DNA from 4 places in the Pantoea sp. X-Soil-YNGN-775 genome. Region 4 is predicted to be linked to each of the others. Evidence: predicted binding sites of a transcription regulator. Region 4 holds the regulator's gene; each other region holds the start of a gene.

Region 1 (4,974 bases), 590 kb from region 4:
GATGCAGACGGTGCGCGATCAGATCGGTCAGCATGTGTTTACCGCGCATCGTCTGGATCGTCCTACCTCCGGCGTGCTGCTGATGGGATTGTCCAGCGAAGTCGGACGGCTGCTGTCGCAGCAGTTTGAGCAACAACAGATGCAAAAAACCTACCATGCGGTAGTACGCGGCTGGCTGGAAACCAGCGGCAGGCTGGATTATCCGCTGGTAGAAGAGCTGGACAAAATAGCCGATAAGCATGCCACTGAAGAACGTACGGCGCAGCCGGCGGTCACCGACTATCAGTCACTGGCCACGGTGGAGATGCCGGTGGGTATTGGCCGCTATGCGACATCGCGCTATAGCCTGGTTGAACTGTCGCCGAAAAGCGGTCGCAAACATCAGCTACGCCGGCACATGTCGCACCTGCGTCATCCAATCATCGGCGACTCTGCACACGGCGATCTGCGGCAGAACCGTGGTGCTGCACAGCACTTCGGCGCTAACCGCCTGATGCTGCATGCCAGCAGCCTGGCGCTGACCCATCCGGTCACCGGCGAGCCGCTGCTGATCCGTGCCGGGCTGGATAGTGTCTGGCAGAATCTGATGACACAGTTTGGCTGGCAGGATCGCATTCCTGAGGTGCCGCGGGTTGAGTTTGCGGCGGCGCCAGGACAGGATAACGTTTCAGAATAAGGGAGAAGGCAGATGGCAAAGATTGGCATTTTTGTGGGCACGGTATACGGCAATGCGTTGCTGGTGGCGGAAGAGGCAGAGCCGATTCTGCAACAGCAGGGCCACAGCGTGACGGTGTTTGAAGATCCGACGCTGGCAGACTGGCAGGCTTATGCCAGCGATGTGGCGTTGATTGTCACCTCTACCACCGGACACGGCGATTTTCCCGATACCATTTCGGGGCTATTCCACGCGGTAAAAGATAAGCTGGGTTATCAGCCGACGCTGCGTTATGGCGTCATTGCGCTGGGTGACAGCAGCTATGAGCATTTTTGTGGCGCGGGCAAAACCTTTGATGCGCTGTTGCAGGAGCAGAGTGCGCAGCGCGTGGGTGAGGTCCTGCTGGTTGATGCCGGTGAAAATCCCGAGCCGGAAGCAGTCACTTCTCCGTGGGTTGAGGCCTGGGGCACGCTGCTGTAATCCGCCGCGGCTTGGCGCGCAGCGTTGGTCGCGACAATCCGTCGCCGTGACGGCGGGCAAGAGCCGGCCCGGATAGCCGCCATGGCCATCCGGGCGCAGCCTGGGATCAGGTAATCGGTGCCGGGTTAAATACCGCCAGCTGGTTACGTATTCCCCAGCGATCTGACCAGGTCTGTTTGCGGCCGCTGGCAATATCCAGAATCAACTCAAACAGTCGCCAGCCCACCTGCTCAATACTCTCCTCGCCGGTTGCAATAGTCCCGGCATTAATATCCATCAGATCGTGCCAGCGCTCGGCCAGCGCATTACGCGTTGCCATCTTGATCACCGGAATGGCCGCCAGCCCGTAAGGCGTACCGCGCCCGGTGGTAAACACCTGCAGGGTAATGCCGGAGGCCATCTGTTGGGTACCGCAGACGAAATCACTGGCGGGGGTGGCGGCGTAGATTAATCCGCGACGGGTAGGGCGCTGTCCCGGTGACAGCACTTCTGCAATCGCGCTGCGGCCCGATTTCGCAATGGAGCCGAGCGCTTTTTCCACCACGTTGGCCAGCCCGCCTTTTTTATTGCCGGGCGAAGGGTTAGCGCTGCGGTCAGTCTGACCCTGATTGAGATAGTCGTCATACCAGGCCATCTCCTCCAGTAAGCGCTTACCAACCTCCTCATTAATCACTCGCGGCGTCAGCAGATGAATCGCATCACGGACCTCCGTGACTTCAGAGAACATCACGGTGGCGCCACAGCGCACCAGCAGATCGGAGGCGAAACCCACGGCGGGATTGGCGGTTACGCCAGAGAAGGCATCGCTGCCGCCACACTGCATACCGACGATCAGCTCTGAGGCGGGACAGGTTTCACGCTGGCGCTGATTAAGCCGCTTAAGGTGACGCTCGGCGACCTGCAAAATTTCGTCAACCATGGCGCCGAATCCCACCAGCTTCTCATCCTGCAGACGCACAATGTCATGCTCTTCCAGCGAGATTGGCTGTACGTCTGGCGTGCCGGTCAGCAGCCTTTCCGGCTGTAATTTTTCGCAGCCCAGACTGACAATCATCACTTCGCCGCCGAAATTAGCATTCAGCGCCAGGTTGTGGATGGTGCGAATTGGCACCACTGCCGCCGGCGCATTGATCGCCACGCCGCAGCCATAAAGATGATTCAGGGCGACAACGCCATCGACGTTGGGATAGCGCGGCAGTAAATCACGCTCAATCAATTGCACAACATGATCTACCACGCCCGCCACGCAGTGCACGCTGGTGGTGATGCCGAGCAGGTTACGCGTTCCGACGCTGCCATCGGCGTTGCGATAGCCTTCAAAGGTATAGCCTTCCAGCGCAGGCAGTTCAGCAGGGACCTGAGTCGCCAGCGGCAGGCTGGCCAGCGGCGGCGCTTCTGGCAGCGTCACCAGCGACTCATCAATCCAGCTGCCCTCGGCAATGTCGCGCAGCGCATAACCAATGATTTCGCCGTAGCGCACGATTGCTGCGCCCTGCGCGATCGCGTTGAGCGCAACTTTATGCCCTTGCGGCACATGCTCAGTCAGCGTCAGGCCATCAGCAAAGCGGGTGCCGGCTGGCAGTCCGAGGCTGTTGACCACAATCGCGACATTATCGTGCTCATGGACTTTGATATAGAGCGGTTGTTCAGTTGTTGTAGGGGTCATCGCTCACCTTCCCGTCTGTCGTACCGTACTTGTGCGGTGCGTTGTTGTCGTGTTGTTACCCGTCAGTCGCTCACTATTTGCCAGCTTCAGTATAAGGAGGCGCTGTGGGCTGTACATTGTGCAATTGACCGGCTTTGAAAAGATTTATAGCCACGTTTTGGGTCGATTAACCAAAAGCAAGTGAAGACCCTCACAAACAGCGTGGGAAACCGGCTTTCTGGCTGGTTAAACGACCGATATTTACAGGTTCCGTGAGCCATGCCGCAGGATTCTGTGCAAATGCCAAATAATCCCGTAAACATCGATTCCATTCCAGGGCGATGCTCCAATGTCATCGCTGCGGGCTGTTCTTATACTGATTTTCGTTAACCAGATCAGGTTATCCGTCACGACGCTTTACCCATTTGTTGCCTGCCGCACCGGCCTTATCCGCCTGCGCTGATGAGGGCTGTTAACCGGCAGGCTGCCGCTGAAACGGCAAAAGGGTAATAAAGATTTGCCAAAAAAAAAGATCGCCGTGTTTAACCTTATTTCTCTCTGATACCCAACGCGATGTGTATGCAGTCAGAGCGAATGTAGCTCACGCTATATTTCAGGAGTGCATCATGAATAGTTTCAGCCAGACAGCGGAAGCGGTGCAGAAGCGCACCAACGCCCGTTACTGGATTGTGGTGATGTTATTTATTGTCACCTCATTCAACTACGGCGACCGCGCAACCATTTCGATTGCCGGTTCAGCGATGTCCAAAGATATTGGCCTCGATTCAGTCGGACTGGGCTACATCTTCTCTGCCTTCTCATGGGCTTACGTTATTGGTCAGATTCCGGGTGGCTGGCTGCTTGACCGCTTCGGCTCAAAACGGGTCTATTTCTGGAGCATTTTTACCTGGTCGCTGTTTACTTTTCTGCAGGGCTTCGTCGATCTGTTCAGCGGCTTCGGTATCATCATGTCGCTGTTCATCCTGCGTTTCCTGGTAGGGCTGGCCGAAGCGCCATCCTTTCCTGGTAACAGCCGCATCGTTGCGGCCTGGTTCCCGGCGCAGGAGCGCGGCACCGCAGTAGCGATCTTCAACTCGGCGCAATACTTCGCCACCGTCATCTTCGCACCGATCATGGGCTGGCTGGTCTCTTCAGTGGGCTGGGCGCACGTGTTCTGGTTCATGGGCGGCCTCGGCATCATCCTCAGCTTTATCTGGCTGAAAGTCATCCACGACCCTACCGATCATCCCGGCGTGAATAAAGCCGAGCTGGAGTATATGGAGCAGGGCGGTGCGCTGATCAATATGGATGTTAAAAAGGAGAGCCGTAAAGTGAGCTGGAACGAGAAGTGGTTCCAGATCAAACAGCTGCTGACTTCACGCATGATGTTAGGCATCTATCTCGGTCAATACTGCGTTAACGCCTTAACCTACTTTTTTATTACCTGGTTCCCGGTCTATCTGGTCCAGGCACGCGGCATGTCGATTCTGAAAGCGGGCTTTATTGCCTCGATTCCGGCGGTGTGCGGCTTCCTTGGTGGCGTACTGGGCGGGGTAATCTCTGACTGGCTGATGCGCAAAACCGGCTCGCTGAATATCGCCCGTAAAACGCCGATAGTGCTCGGCATGCTGCTCTCCATTTCGATGGTGATGTGTAACTACACCGAAACCGAATGGGTGGTGGTGTTCTTCATGGCGCTGGCGTTCTTTGGTAAAGGGATTGGCGCACTGGGCTGGGCGGTGATGGCAGATACTGCACCGAAAGAGATCAGTGGCCTGAGCGGCGGTCTGTTCAACATGTTCGGTAACCTCTCTGGCATTGTGACGCCGATCGCCATCGGTTACATCATCGCCACCAGCGGATCCTTCGAAGGTGCGCTGATCTATGTGGGTATTCACGCCTTTATGGCCGCATTCAGCTTCCTGGTGATTGCCGGTGATATCAAACGTGTCGAACTGAAAACCCGGCCATAAGAGGACGCAACATGCATACGCAAAGTTCACCGGTAATCACAGAGATGCAGGTTATCCCGGTCGCCGGTTATGACAGCATGCTGCTTAACATCGGCGGAGCACACAATGCCTGCTTCACCCGTAACATCGTGGTGCTCACCGACAGCGCCGGCCATACCGGCGTTGGTGAAGCGCCAGGCGGCGATACCATCTATCAGACGCTGGTTGAGGCGATTCCGCAG
Region 2 (4,974 bases), 730 kb from region 4:
GGTTATCACAAAATCTATGTCTGCCAACCTCAAGCTTCATCAGCTGCGCGCCTTTGTCGACGTGGCGCGCTAGGGCAGTATCCGTGCGGCGAGCCGTCTTTCCGGGCTTTCGCAGCCAGCATTAACCAAAGCGATTCAGGAACTGGAGCGTGAACTTGGCGCACGGCTGTTTATCCGTCGTCAGCAGGGCGTGGTCTTAACCGACATCGGTGATAACTTTTTTCGTCATGCCAGTCTGGTTCTGGCCGAGCTGCGGGTGGCGCAGGAGGATATCCAGCAGCGGCTGGGGCTGGGCGGCGGTCAGGTGAACATTGGCGTCGGCGGCAGCGTGGCACGCACCATCATGCCGCAGGTGATTAACCAGTTTCATCGTGAATACCCGCTGGTGAAGGTGCGCATCGTCGAAGGGCAGCTGGTGTCGATGGTACATGAGCTGCGGCAGGGCGCGCTCGATTTCACCATCAATACTTACGATCAAAGCCATCTCGATCAGGAGTTGATGTATGAACGCATGATGGAGCGTGAGTACAAAGTGGTGGTGCGTAAGGGCCATCCGCTGGAAAAAGCCCGTTCGCTGGCCGAATTACAGCAGGCTGACTGGACCATGCCGACGCCCAAGGGCAGCTATTATCGCCTGCTGCACGATCTGTTCGACGAACGCGGCATGGCACCGAAAATCGTGGTGACCTGCGAAACCTTTATGGCCTGTACCAGCCTGGTGGCGCAAAGCGATTTCATCAGTATTTTATCGGTGGATGTGATCGACGATCCGATTCTCGGCCGGTCGCTGGTGGCGCTGACGCTGGATGAGCCGTTGCCCAAAGCGATGTTTTATCTGATTCAGCGTAAGGATACTGCGCTGACCCCGATGAGCAGTTATATGGCGCAGTTATTTCGCCGTTATTGCCAGCGCTGAGCGGCAGCGTTCTTTCATCGTCTACACTTGGTGTATTCGCGTAAACGTGAGTTCAACCCACAATCGGAGGTGACGATGCAAGTCTGTCCATATCTGTTTCTCTATGGTCGCTGTGAAGAGGCAATCGGGTTTTACCTGCAGGCCACAGGCGGGAAACTGCTGGAGAAAATGACCTTTGGCGACATGCCAGAGCAGGGCGAGCAGGTCGGCGATCAATCCGCGCCGCCACAGCCGCCGGAAAAAATCATGCACGCACATCTGCGCATCGGTCAGGGAGAGTTGATGCTGAGCGACGGTAACACCCAGAAGCCGCCTGCGTCCGATCATGCTGGTTACGCGGTCAGCCTCGCCACCACTGACGCGGAGCAGGGTAAAACCTGGTTTGAGAAACTGTCAGTGGGCGGTAAAGTGACGACCCCGTGGCAGGAGACGTTCTGGTCGAATGGATTTGCGATGTTTATCGATAAATTCGGCATTCCATGGCGCATTAACGTGGTGAAACCGCAGGAATAATTGCGTGGTTTAGCCGATCGGCGCCGTCAACAGCGGCGCCGTTTTCAGGTCACAGTCACTGTGGCCAGCTTTGCAGCCAGCCACGTGCTTATCAGAAGTTGTAACCCGCTACCAGATAGTAACCCCAGCCGGTCGATTTCACTTCAAACGGACCGTTGCCGAAATTCAGCTCCTGCCCATCCGCCCACTGACCGCCATTGTGGAAATAACGCGCCACGGCCGAAAAGTGCCAGTGATCGTAACCCAGCGACAGGATGTGACTGGAGGCGATAGAGTTGCTGGTGCGCGACGATCCGCCTTTCTCGTTAAGATCGGAGCCCCAGTCAAAGTTGGTAAAGCCTACATAGCCAAGGTTACCGCCCCACAGCGTGGTGATCGGCACGAAATATTTCACCTTGAAGCGATAGCCATCCCAGCTGTTTTCATTCGCAGCGCCGTAGTTTTCCCACTGATATTTGGCATAAACGTTGAGTGACAGGCCCACATCGCTGTGGGTATCGATATCGGTGCCCAGACCCATGTACCAGGTGTTCTGGCGGTTATCGCTGTTACGGCCCATGTCGTAAATGTAGTTATTGGCGAAATACCACTCTTTGAACGGTCCAAACGCCAGGCTGGTACCGGTCAGTTTGTCGATTGAGAAGCGTGGTTCAATCTCCATAAACATCGGAGAACCGTGGTCAAAGATACCGTTGGCGTTGCTGTTACCGACGCCGAAGAAGTTGGTCAGATCGAGATAACCATAAAAATCGAACCAGTCTTTTTTGGCAAACGCTTCATATTCCAGATAAACGTCGTTGTTGAACTGTGGCCCAAAGCGGGTGTGGTAGCTGCCCACCACGTTTACGCTCTGATGCCACCAGTCGGACAGGTATTGCGGATCGCTATCAGCGGCTTGCGCAACACCTGTCCAGGAACATGCCAGCACGGCACCTGCTATCAACGTTTTGAATTTCATTATCATTAACCACATGCTTTTGACCGCTGCACAGCAGGCGCAGTCAGAGAGAAGTCGATCCCTGGGTGGGGAGTGAGTTATTCAGGACAAAACAGCCAGTTTTCAGCTCGCGTAGCGTGCCTGCAACACAGCGATAGAAAATAGATTTTGCTCACGTTTGTCAAAAAGTGTTGCATTACAATTCAGTGAAAATGTGATGCGCTTCACAATAATGGCAGTAAGCGAACGGAACCAGGCAACCGTTTACGTTGTCTGGTTCGTGATCAAATGGGCGGGATCAGGGAAAAGTGACGCGGACCTGCAAACCACAAATGGCACCCTGTGGCGTCAGGCAATTGGAGAGGGCGACCTGAATCTGATGCTTCTGCGCGACGCTGCGCACAATCGATAAGCCGAGGCCGCTGCCCTGCGCCTTAACGTCAGGCGAACGGGTGAATCGGTCAAAGGCGCGTTCAATAAAGGCTTCCGGCATTCCCGGTCCGTTATCGACGATATCGACCACCGTCCGGCCCGCCACCCGATGCAGCAGAACATCCACCAGGCTGCCTTCCGGGGTGTGCAACATGGCGTTACCAATCAGGTTATCAAACAGGCTGCGCAGTTCAGACCGACTGGCCTGCAGACGATACTGGGTCGAACCATTAAAGCCGATATCAATGCCGCGTTTATCCGCCACCACCATTAACTGTTCAATGCTCTCTTTCAGCAGATCTTCCAGTTCAATTTGCTCAATGCTGGCGACCACACTTTGATCTTCCTGACGTGACACGTTCAGTAACTGGGTTACCAGATGCCGGGTGCGCGTCACGCCCGCTTCGAGCTGACTGAACTGCCGGCTGGCCTCGCCAGGCTGAATATGCTGCCGCAGGTTCTCCAGCTGCAACGTGACAGCGGTGACCGGCGTACGCAGTTCATGGGCGGCATCTTCGAGGAACTGCCGCTGCGACGACCAGGCCTCACGCAGCTTGTTCAGCAACGAGTTATACGCGGCGACCAGCGGCAGGATCTCATCCGGCAGCCCTTCGGGTGAGACATTGTGCGGATGGTGCGTCTCCTGCGCCGCAATCTGCCGCGAGGCGACCTGCAGATCGCGGGTGATCTTGCGGACCACCAGCCAGATCACCAGCAGCGACAGCGGCATCATCAGGATCAACGGAATGATCGCCGCCAGCGCCCGTTTTACCATCAGCGCTTTCATGTAGCTGAGATTGTGCATCACCTGAATGGTCTTGATCTCACTGCCAGGCTGGCCCGGTCGGGTGTAGATGCGCCATTCACAGTCATCACAGTGCCCTACGTCTACATCACGGTAACCGCGCTGGGTTTGCAGCGGCGCGTGCAGTTCCGGCCATGAGCTGGCGCGCAGCCGGCCCTGGTTATCCCACAGCTGTACCACAAAGGCGCTCTTGGCTTTATCAGGCGTGATCAATGGTGTCAGCGCCGGCATCTGTTTGTTGGTGGACCAGGCATCAGCGATTTTCGACAGCTGATCGTCCTTCATGGTGCCCATCATATCGCCGTAGCAGCTGAAGAAATACCAGGTGACGCCGCCGATCATCAGCAGATGAATAATCAGCAGCGTACTGAGTAATTTATTGCGCAATGAGCGCATAAAGGGGAACGATTTCATATTGCCGGCACCCGCCAGCCCAGTCCGCGGACGTTACGAATCGCGTCGTTATCCAGTTTGCGCCGCATCCCGTGAATCAGCACATCGACCGCGTTGCTGCTCACTTCGTCGCCCCAGCCGTAAATGCGATTCTCCAGCTGCTCGCGAGAAAGAATGGCACCCGGACGCTCCAGCAGAGCATAAAGCAGGGCATATTCACGCGCGGTCAGCTGCTCGCGCTGGCCCTTATACAGCACTTCACGGGTCATCATATCCAGCTGCACGTCGCCACTGCCGAGCACCGAGTCGGCCGCACCGTGGCGACGTCGGGTAATCGCCCGCATCCGGGCCAGCACTTCCTGTAAATCGAACGGTTTAAGCAGGTAATCGTCAGCGCCGCTGTCGAGCCCCTGCACCCGCTGCGCCACGGTATCGCGTGCCGTCAGAATCAGTACCGGCGTGGAATCGCCGCGCCCGCGCGCCCGGCGCAGCACCTGCAATCCGTCATCACGCGGCAAGCCGAGATCCAGCAACACGCAGCTGTAGCCGCCTTCGCTCCAGGCATTATGGGCAAAAACGCCATCGCGTACCCAATCTACCGACCAGCCCGCGCCCTCTAAAGCCTGCTGCAGGTTCGCGCCAATCATTTCATCATCTTCAACCAATAACACGCGCATGGCTGATCTCCTCAGGAAAGATGGGAGCAGTTTATGCCCGGATAGTTAGCACAGAATTATCCGCCTTCATACTTCGCACTACAGCCGCGTTGGCTGCACTTTTTCGCCCTGGTCACTGACTGATGTCAGCTCCCTGGGACTCCTGCGTTTGCCGCCTTGCTGTAGCACGAATTATTTTGGCGGAAACCGCCTTCATTCTTCGTACTACAGCCGCGTTGGCTGCACTTTTTCGCCCTGGTCACTGACTGATGTCAGCTCCCAGGGACTCTTGCGTTTGCCGCCTTGCTGTAGCACGAATTAT
Region 3 (4,974 bases), 1.7 Mb from region 4:
ACCGGCTCGCAGATTCCGCTGGCGGAGCTACGTTCGGATGGGCAGCAAAACTTATTGAACTCGCTGTATGTGGCGGCCAATTATCCGATCAGCGAAGTGTCGCTGTTCTTCAACAATACCCTCTACCGCGGCAACCGGACCACCAAAGCGCACGCCGATGGTTTTAATGCTTTCGCTTCGCCTAACCTTTCCGCGCTGCTGGAAGCCGGTATTCATATTCGCCGCCTGAATACCCCGCCCGCGCCGCAGGGCCAGGGCGGGCTGATTGTGCACACCATTACGCCGCAGCCGATTGGTGTGGTGACCATTTATCCAGGCATCTCGGCCGATGTGGTGCGCAACTTCCTGCGTCAGCCGGTAAAAGCGCTGATTCTGCGCTCTTACGGGGTCGGCAATGCACCGCAGAATGCGGAGTTCCTGGCTGAACTGCAGCAGGCGAGCGAGCGCGGTATCGTGGTGGTCAATCTGACCCAATGCATTTCGGGCAAGGTTAATATGGGCGGCTACGCCACCGGCAACGCGCTGGAACATGCTGGCGTCATCAGCGGTTTTGATCTGACCGTTGAGGCAGCACTGACTAAGTTGCACTTCTTACTTAGCCAGAACCTCTCCGCCGATGAAATACGCAGCAAAATGCAGCAGAATCTGCGCGGTGAACTGACAGAAGATTGAGACGGAGCGACTTGTAATGAAACGCGCACTGATCATTATTGATATCCAGAATGATTTTTGTCCGGGCGGCCCAATGGCCGTCCACGAAGGCGACCAGACCGTTGAGGTTGCCAACCGCTATGCACGCACCTTTATCCAGAACGGTGAACCGGTGGTCGCGCTGCAGGACTGGCATCCGGCCGATCACGGCAGTTTTGCCTCGGTCTCCGGCGAGCCGGTCTACACCCTTGGCGAATTAAACGGTCTGGCGCAGATCTGGTGGCCGGATCACGGCATTCAGGGCAGCCAGGGGGCCGATTTCCATCCTGACCTCGATCGTTCGCTGTTTGATGCGGTGTTTCATAAGGGGCAGGATCAGGATGTTGACAGCTACAGCGCCTTCTTCGATAACGGCCATCGCCGCAAAACCGAACTCGACAGCTGGTTACGCGAACGCGAGATTACCCATCTGGTAGTGCTGGGGCTGGCGACCGACTACTGTGTGAAATACAGCGTACTGGACGCGCTCGAGCTGGGCTACCAGGTTGAAGTGGTCAAAGAAGGCTGTCGCGGCGTGAACCTGAATCCCGAAGACAGTGAGATCGCCTTCGCGCAAATGACCGCCCAGGGCGCGGTGCTGATATAAAAAAAGCTGGCGCTAAGCCAGCTTTTTTTTGCCCGGTGAAGACAGATCACCCACTGACGGTGAACATGGCTCACTCAGTGCAGGTTGATGCGGGTCACGTCTGAGTCGATACCGAACTCTTCCTTAAGCTGCTTTTTAGACTTCGTCACCATCTCGCCGTCTTTGCCGATAGTCATGTGCTGCGGGCTGTCGTTATGCCGCGCCTGCCACAGCATCACCAGCTGCAGACAATTGTCGCGCTGTTCCTGGGTTAGCGCCACGCCATCCGGCCATTTACCAATCTCTACCGCCGTTGCCAGTCGCTGATAGACTTCTGGCGTCATTGCGGCGAGCATCGCTTCAAGTTGCTGCTTCATCGCCCTTATCCTTTGGTCTGTTCGCCCTGCTCGTCGGTAAAATTCAGTGAGGCGGAGTTGACGCAATAGCGTTCTCCGGTCGGCTGCGGGCCATCAGGGAAAACGTGTCCCAGATGTGCGTCACATTGACCACAGCGAATCTCAATGCGCTGCATGCCGTGTGAATCATCTTCAATATAACGAATCGCGTCGTCGCTTACCGGCTGGTAAAAGCTCGGCCAGCCACAACCTGAATCATATTTGGTCTCAGACAGAAACAGCGGCGCGTTACAAACCAGACAGTGGTAAATGCCGTCTTGCTTGTTGTGCAGCAGTGCGCCACTGTAAGGCGGCTCCGTTCCGCGATGCTGGGTCACATACCGCTGCATTTCTGTCAGCTGCGCAATTTTTGCTTCGGGTGCGGTGTCTTTAGCCATTTTTAAGATTCCGGAAGGTGCCATTCTGAAAATTTCGACTACTATTCTAACAAATGATCAACATAAGACGGGTCTTTTTTCGTGCTCACCCTTTCAGTCCGACGTCTGCAACCCGGATTTGTGACTTTGATCACCTTTTATCCGGGGCATCCCTATATATTCGGCGATTGATTAAACGAAGCGCGATATCATTGGCGGTCCGCAAGCGATTGCGCATCGAATAATTCCTTTCAGGCGAATTGACCTGTCGCAACAATTGACACGATTCCGCTTGACGCCTGGTAAGGTTTTTGTAATTTTACAGGCAACCTTTTATTCACTAACAAATAGCTGGTGGAATATATGACTATCAAAGTAGGTATCAACGGTTTTGGCCGTATCGGTCGCATCGTTTTCCGTGCTGCTCAACAGCGTTCTGACATCGAAATCGTTGCAATCAACGACCTGCTGGACGCCGATTACATGGCGTACATGCTGAAGTATGACTCTACTCACGGTCGTTTCGACGGCACCGTAGAAGTTCAGGACGGCGCACTGGTTGTTAACGGCAAGAAAATCCGTGTTACCTCTGAGAGAGATCCGGCTAACCTGAAGTGGGACGAAGTCGGCGTTGACGTTGTTGCTGAAGCAACCGGTATTTTCCTGACTGACGAAACTGCACGTAAACACATCACTGCAGGCGCGAAGAAAGTTGTTCTGACCGGTCCATCGAAAGATGACACCCCAATGTTTGTTCGTGGTGCAAACTTCGACAAATACCAGGGTCAGGATATCGTTTCTAACGCATCGTGCACCACTAACTGCCTGGCTCCACTGGCAAAAGTGATCAACGACAAGTTTGGTATCGTTGAAGGTCTGATGACCACTGTTCACGCAACTACCGCTACTCAGAAAACCGTTGATGGCCCGTCTCACAAAGACTGGCGCGGCGGCCGCGGCGCATCTCAGAACATCATCCCTTCATCAACTGGCGCAGCGAAAGCAGTCGGTAAAGTTCTGCCAGAGCTGAACGGCAAACTGACCGGTATGGCTTTCCGCGTACCAACCCCTAACGTTTCCGTGGTTGACCTGACTGTACGTCTGGAAAAAGCGGCCTCTTACAAAGAAATCTGTGCTGCTATCAAAGCTGCTGCAGAAGGCGAGATGAAAGACGTGCTGGGCTATGTTGAAGATGACGTAGTTTCTACTGACTTCAACGGCGAAATCCTGACTTCAGTGTTTGACGCTAAAGCCGGTATCGCGCTGAACGACAACTTTGTGAAACTGGTTTCCTGGTACGACAACGAAACTGGCTACTCAAACAAAGTTCTCGACCTGATTGCGCTGGTTTCTGCTAAATAAGGCAGCCAGACATCACTGAGAATAAGGGCGACTTCGGTCGCCCTTTTTTTGATCCGCTCAGCAAGGAATCGAACATGCAAGATAAACTGTTTTCTCTGCCGGTGGTGACGCAGATCTCCCCTTACCTGTCGCAGCGTCAGGTTGGAGAACTGCCGGCGATTATCGTCAGTCATCCCAAAGTGCGTGCCGCCCTGACTCTGCAGGGTGCCCATCTGATTGCCTGGCAGCCTAGCGGTGAGCAGCCGGTGCTGTGGCTCAGCGACAAGAGCCAGTTTGCCCCCGGTAAAGCGATTCGCGGTGGCGTGCCGATCTGCTGGCCATGGTTTGGCCCGGCAGGCGAACCGGCGCACGGCTTTGCCCGTAATCAGCCGTGGACGCTGTCAGCGCATGATGAAAATGAAGATGGCGTGATGCTGACGCTGGTGCTGGAAAGCAATGCTCAGACGCTGAAGCTGTGGCCGCATGAATTCACGTTAATTGCCCGCTTCCGGCTCGGCCAGCACTGCGAAATCGAACTGGAAGCGCACGGTGACTTCGAAGCAACCGCTGCCCTGCACAGTTATTTCACCGTCAGCGATATCAGCGGAGTTGAAGTGTCAGGACTGGGAAACAGCTATATCGACAAGGTAAATCAGGGTGAGATCGGCAGCAGTGACGGAAAGCAGCGCTATCCGGGCCGAATTGACCGCATCTTTACCGCAGCCGAAGATTGCTCAGTGATCAACGATCCGGCTGCTCAGCGGCAGATTGAAGTCTATCACCACCATCACAGTGACGTTGTGACGTGGAATCCAGGGGTTGAGCTCTCCTGCAGCATGGCCGATATGCCGAATGAGGGCTACAAGACCATGGTTTGCGTGGAAACGGCCCGTATCAACCAGCCACTGCGCAGCGCAGGCGAAAAGCCGGCCCGTCTGGCGACCACCTTCCGCCTGAAGAAAAAAATCAGCGGCGAGGCGGTTAAAGCTTAAACCACGTCGAGCGGCAACTTGTGCTGCGGTGCCGGATAGCGCTGGTTAATCAGGGTGAGATCGTCCTCTGTCAGCACCACCTCCAGCGCCGCAGCATTTTCCTGCACATGGGCGACAGAACTGGCTTTGGGAATGGCGATAACCCCAGGCTGACGGATCACCCAGGCCAGCAGCAGCTGCGCCACGCTGATGCCCTTTTGCTGTGCAAGTCGGGTCAGTTGAGGATCGCTGAACAGGCTTTCGCGCAGTCGTCCGGCCTGCGCCAGCGGGCAATAAGCCATGATCGGCAGGTTTCGCTGCTGGCAGGCTGGCAACAGATCGTATTCAATGCCGCGTGAGCCGAGATGGTAAAGCACCTGATTGGTCGCGCACTGCGCCCCACCCGCTTCATCCCACAGCTCAGCCATATCATCGGTATCGAAATTAGAGACGCCCCAGTAGCGGATTTTACCCTGCTGCTGCAGACATTCCATCGCCCGTATCGTCTCTTCCAGCGGAATGTTACCGCGCCAGTGCAGCAGGTAGAGATCGAGGTAATCGGTTCTCAGGCGGCGCAGGCTGCGCTCGCAGGCTTCAATGGCATCCTGCTCACC
Region 4 (4,974 bases):
GGGTCAGAAGAGGAAAGCGTCCCGCGCCAGGGACGGCGCGGGTCGAGCGGCCAGGGATTGGCTTAAGCGACTTTCCGATCTGACCCGGTTCCCTGCCCAGGCACAGTATCAAAACGGATTCCCTGCCCAGGCACAGTCTTAAATCAACCTGCATCAGATACTGGAAGTGAAGTTAGCAGGTCTGCAATGACCCTTGCGGCTATTACAGTTCGATCACTTCATAGCTGTGGGTGATGGTGACGCCTTTACCCAGCATGATAGCGACCGAGCAATATTTTTCAGCAGAAAGATCCACCGCGCGTGAGACCGCCTTATCCTGTAGCGCTTTGCCGCTCACGATAAAGTGCAGGTTGATGTGCGTAAAGATTCGCGGCGCTTCTTCACGACGTTCTGAGGTCAGTTTCACTTCACAATCAGCCACATCGTTGCGACCTTTTTGCAGAATTGAAACCACGTCGATGGCGCTGCATCCGCCCGCCGCCATCAGCACCATCTCCATTGGGCTGGGCGCTTTATCACCCGAATTGCCATCCATTAACACCTGATGACCGGATGACGACTCACCGAGGAATGTCAGTCCTTCTACCCATTTCACTCTTGCCTGCATGATTTTCGCTCCAGAATATGCGGTTTTGCCGTCAGAGTACGCTTTCGCCTGGTAAACAGCAATCCAGAGAAATCCGCTGTTAGCTGAAGCGAGACAACAGAAGACAGTCGGCAAAAGCTGTGCTACAAACAGTGCTGAAAATATTTTTCGTCACCTGATGGCGAAGCCGGGAAGAATGATGCGCACTGCGCCGAATGCAGCCCGAATAATTTCCTGTAAGGGAAACGCTTGAAGCTTTCATCGCCTGACAGGGAAAACTGCCCCCTGTATTTTGGGCACGATTACAACAGAGGATAATAGCGAATGGTTCTCGGCAAACCGCAAACAGACCCTACACTCGAATGGTTCCTGTCCCATTGCCATATTCACAAGTATCCATCCAAAAGTACGCTGATTCATCAAGGTGAAAAAGCTGAAACGCTTTACTACATCGTGAAAGGTTCCGTTGCGGTTCTGATCAAAGATGAAGAAGGCAAAGAGATGATTCTTTCTTACCTGAATCAGGGCGATTTCATTGGCGAGCTTGGCCTGTTCGAAGAAGGTCAGGAGCGCAGCGCCTGGGTACGTGCGAAAACCGCGTGCGAAGTGGCGGAGATTTCCTACAAGAAATTCCGTCAGCTGATCCAGGTTAACCCGGATATCCTGATGCGACTGTCGTCGCAGATGGCGCGTCGCCTGCAGGTTACGTCTGAAAAAGTGGGTAACCTCGCTTTCCTCGACGTGACCGGACGCATTGCTCAGACTCTGCTTAACCTGGCGAAGCAGCCAGACGCCATGACGCATCCCGACGGCATGCAAATTAAAATTACTCGTCAGGAAATTGGCCAAATCGTTGGTTGTTCACGTGAAACCGTGGGCCGTATTTTGAAGATGCTGGAAGATCAGAATCTGATCTCTGCACACGGCAAAACCATCGTCGTTTACGGCACCCGCTAATTCCTGTCACCCACGGCGTGATGGCAACATCGCGCCGTTATTGTTTGTGTTGGGCCGATGTGGCGTCGAATTATTTACCATCCTGAAGTCAACTACGCCTTGCGGCAAACCCTGGTGCTCTGTCTGCCCGTGGCGCTGGGCTGGCTGGCTGGCGACCTGCAAAAAGGTCTGCTGTTCTCGTTAGTTCCCGCCTGTTGCAATATCGCCGGTCTGGATACCCCGCATAAACGCTTCTTCAAACGCCTGATTGTCGGCGGCAGCCTGTTTGCGCTCGGCAGCTTTCTGATTCAGTGGCTGACGCAGCACGCCATTCCGCTGCCGCTGATTCTGTTCGCCTTGCCGTTGCTGCTGGGGGTCACCGGCGAAATCAGTCCGCTGCACGGCCGCCTGCTGCCCGGCACCCTGATCGCCGCCATCTTCACGCTGAGCCTGATTGGCCGTATGCCGATCTATGTGCCGCCGCTGCTCTATATCGGCGGCACGCTATGGTATGGGCTGTTTAACTGGTTCTGGTTCTGGCTGTGGAAAGAGCAGCCGATGCGTGAAAGCCTGAGCCTGATCTACCGCGAACTGGCCAACTATTGCGATGCCAAATATACCCTGCTGACCCAGCTGACCGACCCGGAAAAGGCCCTGCCGCCGCTGCTGGCGCGCCAGCAGAAAGTGGTCGATATGATCACCACCTGTTACCAGCAGATGCACATGCTTTCCGCCAGCCGGGATCACAGCCATAAGCGGCTGACCCGCGCCTTTCAGGTGGCGCTGGACCTGCAGGAACACATCTCGGTCAGCCTGCATCAGCCGGAAGAGGTGCAGAAACTGGTGGAGCAGAGCCATGCCGAAGCGGTGATCCGCTGGAATGCCCAGACTATTTCGGCCCGCTTACGGGTGCTGGCGGATAACATTCTCTATCACCAGTTACCGGATCGTTTTGGCATGGAGAAGCAGCTCAGCGCGCTGGAAAAAATCGCCCGTCAGCATCCTGATAATCCGGTGGGGAATTTCTGCCTCTATCACTTCAATCGTATTGCGCGGGTGCTTCGCACCCAAAAGCCGCTCTATCAACGTGACCTGATGGCCGATCGCCAGCGCCGTCTGCCGCTTTTGCCGGCACTGCGCAGCTACCTGTCGTGGCGTTCATCGGCGCTGCGCACCGCCGGTCGCTTTGCGGTGATGCTGATGCTGGGCAGCGCGCTGGCGCTGTTTTTCAACATTCCTAAGCCGTACTGGATTCTGATGACCATTATGTTCGTCAGCCAGAACGGCTACGGTGCCACCCGCGTCCGCATCCAGCACCGGGCGCTGGGCACGTTTGCCGGTCTGGTGATTGCGGCTGCCACCTTACGCCTGGCGGTGCCGGAGTCGCTGGTGCTGCTGATCATGCTGCTGATCACCTTTATCAGCTACCGGTTTACCCGCCAGTTTTACGGCTGGTCGATGATTGGTTTTACGGTGACGGCGGTCTACTCGCTGCAGCTGCTGTCGCTGAACGGGGCGCAGTTCCTGCTGCCACGCCTGATGGATACGCTGATGGGTTGCCTGATCGCCTTTGGCGGAATGCTGTGGCTGTGGCCGCAGTGGCAGAGCGGCTTACTGCGGCAGAACGCCCACGACGCACTGGAAACCTATCAGGATGCGCTACGGCTGCTGCTGGGGGCGGAACAGTCGCCGGAGAAACTGGCGTACCAGCGGATACGGGTCAATCAGGCGCACAATGCGCTGTTTAACTCCCTGAACCAGGCGATGCAGGAACCGGCTTTCAACGCTCAGTACCTCAAAGATATGCGTCTGTGGGTCACCCACAGCCAGTTTATTGTTGAGCACATCAATGCAATGACGATTCTGGCGCGCGAACACACCATGCTGACCGCCTCGTTAGCTGAGCGCTATCTGCAGTCCTGCGAAATTGCGCTGCAACGTTGTCAGCAGCGGCTGGAATATGACGGTGCCAGTTCGCAGGTTAACCTGCTGGATGAGGTAGAAAATATTAATGAAGGGCCGGTGACAGTCGTCGAACAGCATGTGCGCCGTATTCTGGATCATCTGAGCGTGATGCACACCATTTCTTCTCTGGCGTGGAGCCAGCGACCGCAACATGGCCGCTGGCTGATCAGACGGTTACGCAAAAACTAAATCAGCCGCTAATCACCTTGCCGACGGCGGCGGCGAAGCGGCGCATGCCCTCTTCGATGTCGGCGGGTTCGATGATCAGCGAAGGTGCAAAACGCATCACGTCGGTGCCGGCCACCAGCACCATTACCCCTTCTGCGGCTGCCGCATTGAGGATATCGCGCGCCTTGCCGCTATGCTGAGGCTTCAGCGCCGCGCCAATCAGCAGGCCTTTGCCGCGAATATCACTGAACAGATCGTACTTCGCATCAATCGCCTGCAGCGCGCTGACAAATTGCTGACGCCGGACGCCAACGCCTTCCAGCACCGCCGGGGTATTGATAATGTCCAGCGCGGTCTCGGCAATGGCGCAGGCCAGCGGATTGCCGCCGTAGGTGGTGCCGTGCACGCCAGGCGCCATGGTAGAGGCGATCTCATGGGTGGTCAGCATGGCGCTGACCGGGAAACCGCCGCCCAGTGCTTTGGCCGAGGTCAGAATATCGGGCTGCACGCCATAGTGCTCATAAGCAAACAGCTTGCCGCTGCGTCCCATACCGCTCTGGACTTCATCCAGCACCAGCAGCGCCTGATAGTGATCGCACAGTTCACGCAGCCCATGCATAAATTCTTCGGTTGCGGGCACCACGCCGCCCTCGCCCTGAATCGGCTCAACCACGATAGCGCAGGTGTGATCGTCGATAACCGCCTTAACCGCAGCCAAATCATTGAACGGCACGTGGACGATATCGGCCGGTTTGGGGCCAAAGCCATCAGAATATTTTGGCTGTCCGCCAACTGTTACGGTAAACAGCGTCCGGCCGTGGAAAGCGTTGTGGAAGGCGATAATCTTACTTTTGAACGGACTGTGACGTTTGCAGGCGTAATAGCGTGCCAGCTTAAACGCCGCCTCATTCGCTTCTGCACCGGAGTTGGCGAAAAACACCCGCTCAGCAAAGGTGGCGCTGATTAACTTGCTGGCGAGACGCAGCGCCGGTTCGTTGGTGAAGACGTTACTGGTATGCCACAGCGTTTCGCCCTGGCTTTTCAGCGTTTCCACCAGCGCAGGATGGCAATGGCCGAGCGCGGTCACGGCGATGCCGCCCGAAAAGTCGATATACTCTTTGCCCTGCTGATCCCAGACGCGGCTGCCCTTGCCTTTCACCGGCACGAACTGCGCTGGTGCATAAACAGGCAAAATAACGTTATCGAACGTTTCCCGTGTGACCGCAATTTTTTCGGCTGCCATTAGTGACCCCATTTGAATGATTGTTGTACTGCCATGAAATAATAATCACAAAATATGCATAAAAAATCACTTAAAG

What was found. Region 4 encodes CRP, which controls carbon source genes, mostly activating them, when cyclic AMP is high. Its sites were predicted from a motif close to ATGTGANNNNNNTCACAT; they were not measured.
Region 1: a site for CRP is predicted at 2,980-2,997, ahead of garD (galactarate dehydratase). Genes of this name have one in related genera too.
Region 2: a site for CRP is predicted at 2,579-2,596, ahead of AC6I8I_RS01555 (nucleoside-specific channel-forming protein Tsx). Genes of this name have one in related genera too.
Region 3: a site for CRP is predicted at 2,188-2,205, ahead of msrB (peptide-methionine (R)-S-oxide reductase MsrB). Genes of this name have one in related genera too.

What each region holds. Positions count from the first base shown of each region.
Region 1 is NZ_AP035945.1:3,268,100-3,273,073, reverse strand. It holds gene truC (tRNA pseudouridine(65) synthase TruC) at 1-676, shown strand, start outside; gene AC6I8I_RS15195 (flavodoxin) at 689-1,135, shown strand; gene garD (galactarate dehydratase) at 1,242-2,801, opposite strand; gene AC6I8I_RS15185 (MFS transporter) at 3,407-4,753, shown strand; gene AC6I8I_RS15180 (enolase C-terminal domain-like protein) at 4,765-4,974, shown strand, end outside.
Region 2 is NZ_AP035945.1:350,009-354,982, forward strand. It holds gene AC6I8I_RS01545 (LysR family transcriptional regulator) at 80-916, shown strand; gene yjdN (VOC family metalloprotein YjdN) at 992-1,429, shown strand; gene AC6I8I_RS01555 (nucleoside-specific channel-forming protein Tsx) at 1,521-2,387, opposite strand; gene AC6I8I_RS01560 (sensor histidine kinase) at 2,665-4,017, opposite strand; gene AC6I8I_RS01565 (response regulator) at 4,014-4,673, opposite strand.
Region 3 is NZ_AP035945.1:2,199,801-2,204,774, forward strand. It holds gene ansA (asparaginase) at 1-672, shown strand, start outside; gene pncA (bifunctional nicotinamidase/pyrazinamidase) at 689-1,297, shown strand; gene AC6I8I_RS10415 (YeaC family protein) at 1,372-1,653, opposite strand; gene msrB (peptide-methionine (R)-S-oxide reductase MsrB) at 1,659-2,069, opposite strand; gene gapA (glyceraldehyde-3-phosphate dehydrogenase) at 2,412-3,410, shown strand; gene AC6I8I_RS10430 (D-hexose-6-phosphate mutarotase) at 3,485-4,381, shown strand; gene AC6I8I_RS10435 (aldo/keto reductase) at 4,378-4,974, opposite strand, start outside.
Region 4 is NZ_AP035945.1:3,856,123-3,861,096, forward strand. It holds gene AC6I8I_RS18175 (OsmC family protein) at 203-607, opposite strand; gene crp (cAMP-activated global transcriptional regulator CRP) at 911-1,543, shown strand; gene AC6I8I_RS18185 (YccS/YhfK family putative transporter) at 1,601-3,676, shown strand; gene argD (bifunctional acetylornithine/succinyldiaminopimelate transaminase) at 3,678-4,898, opposite strand.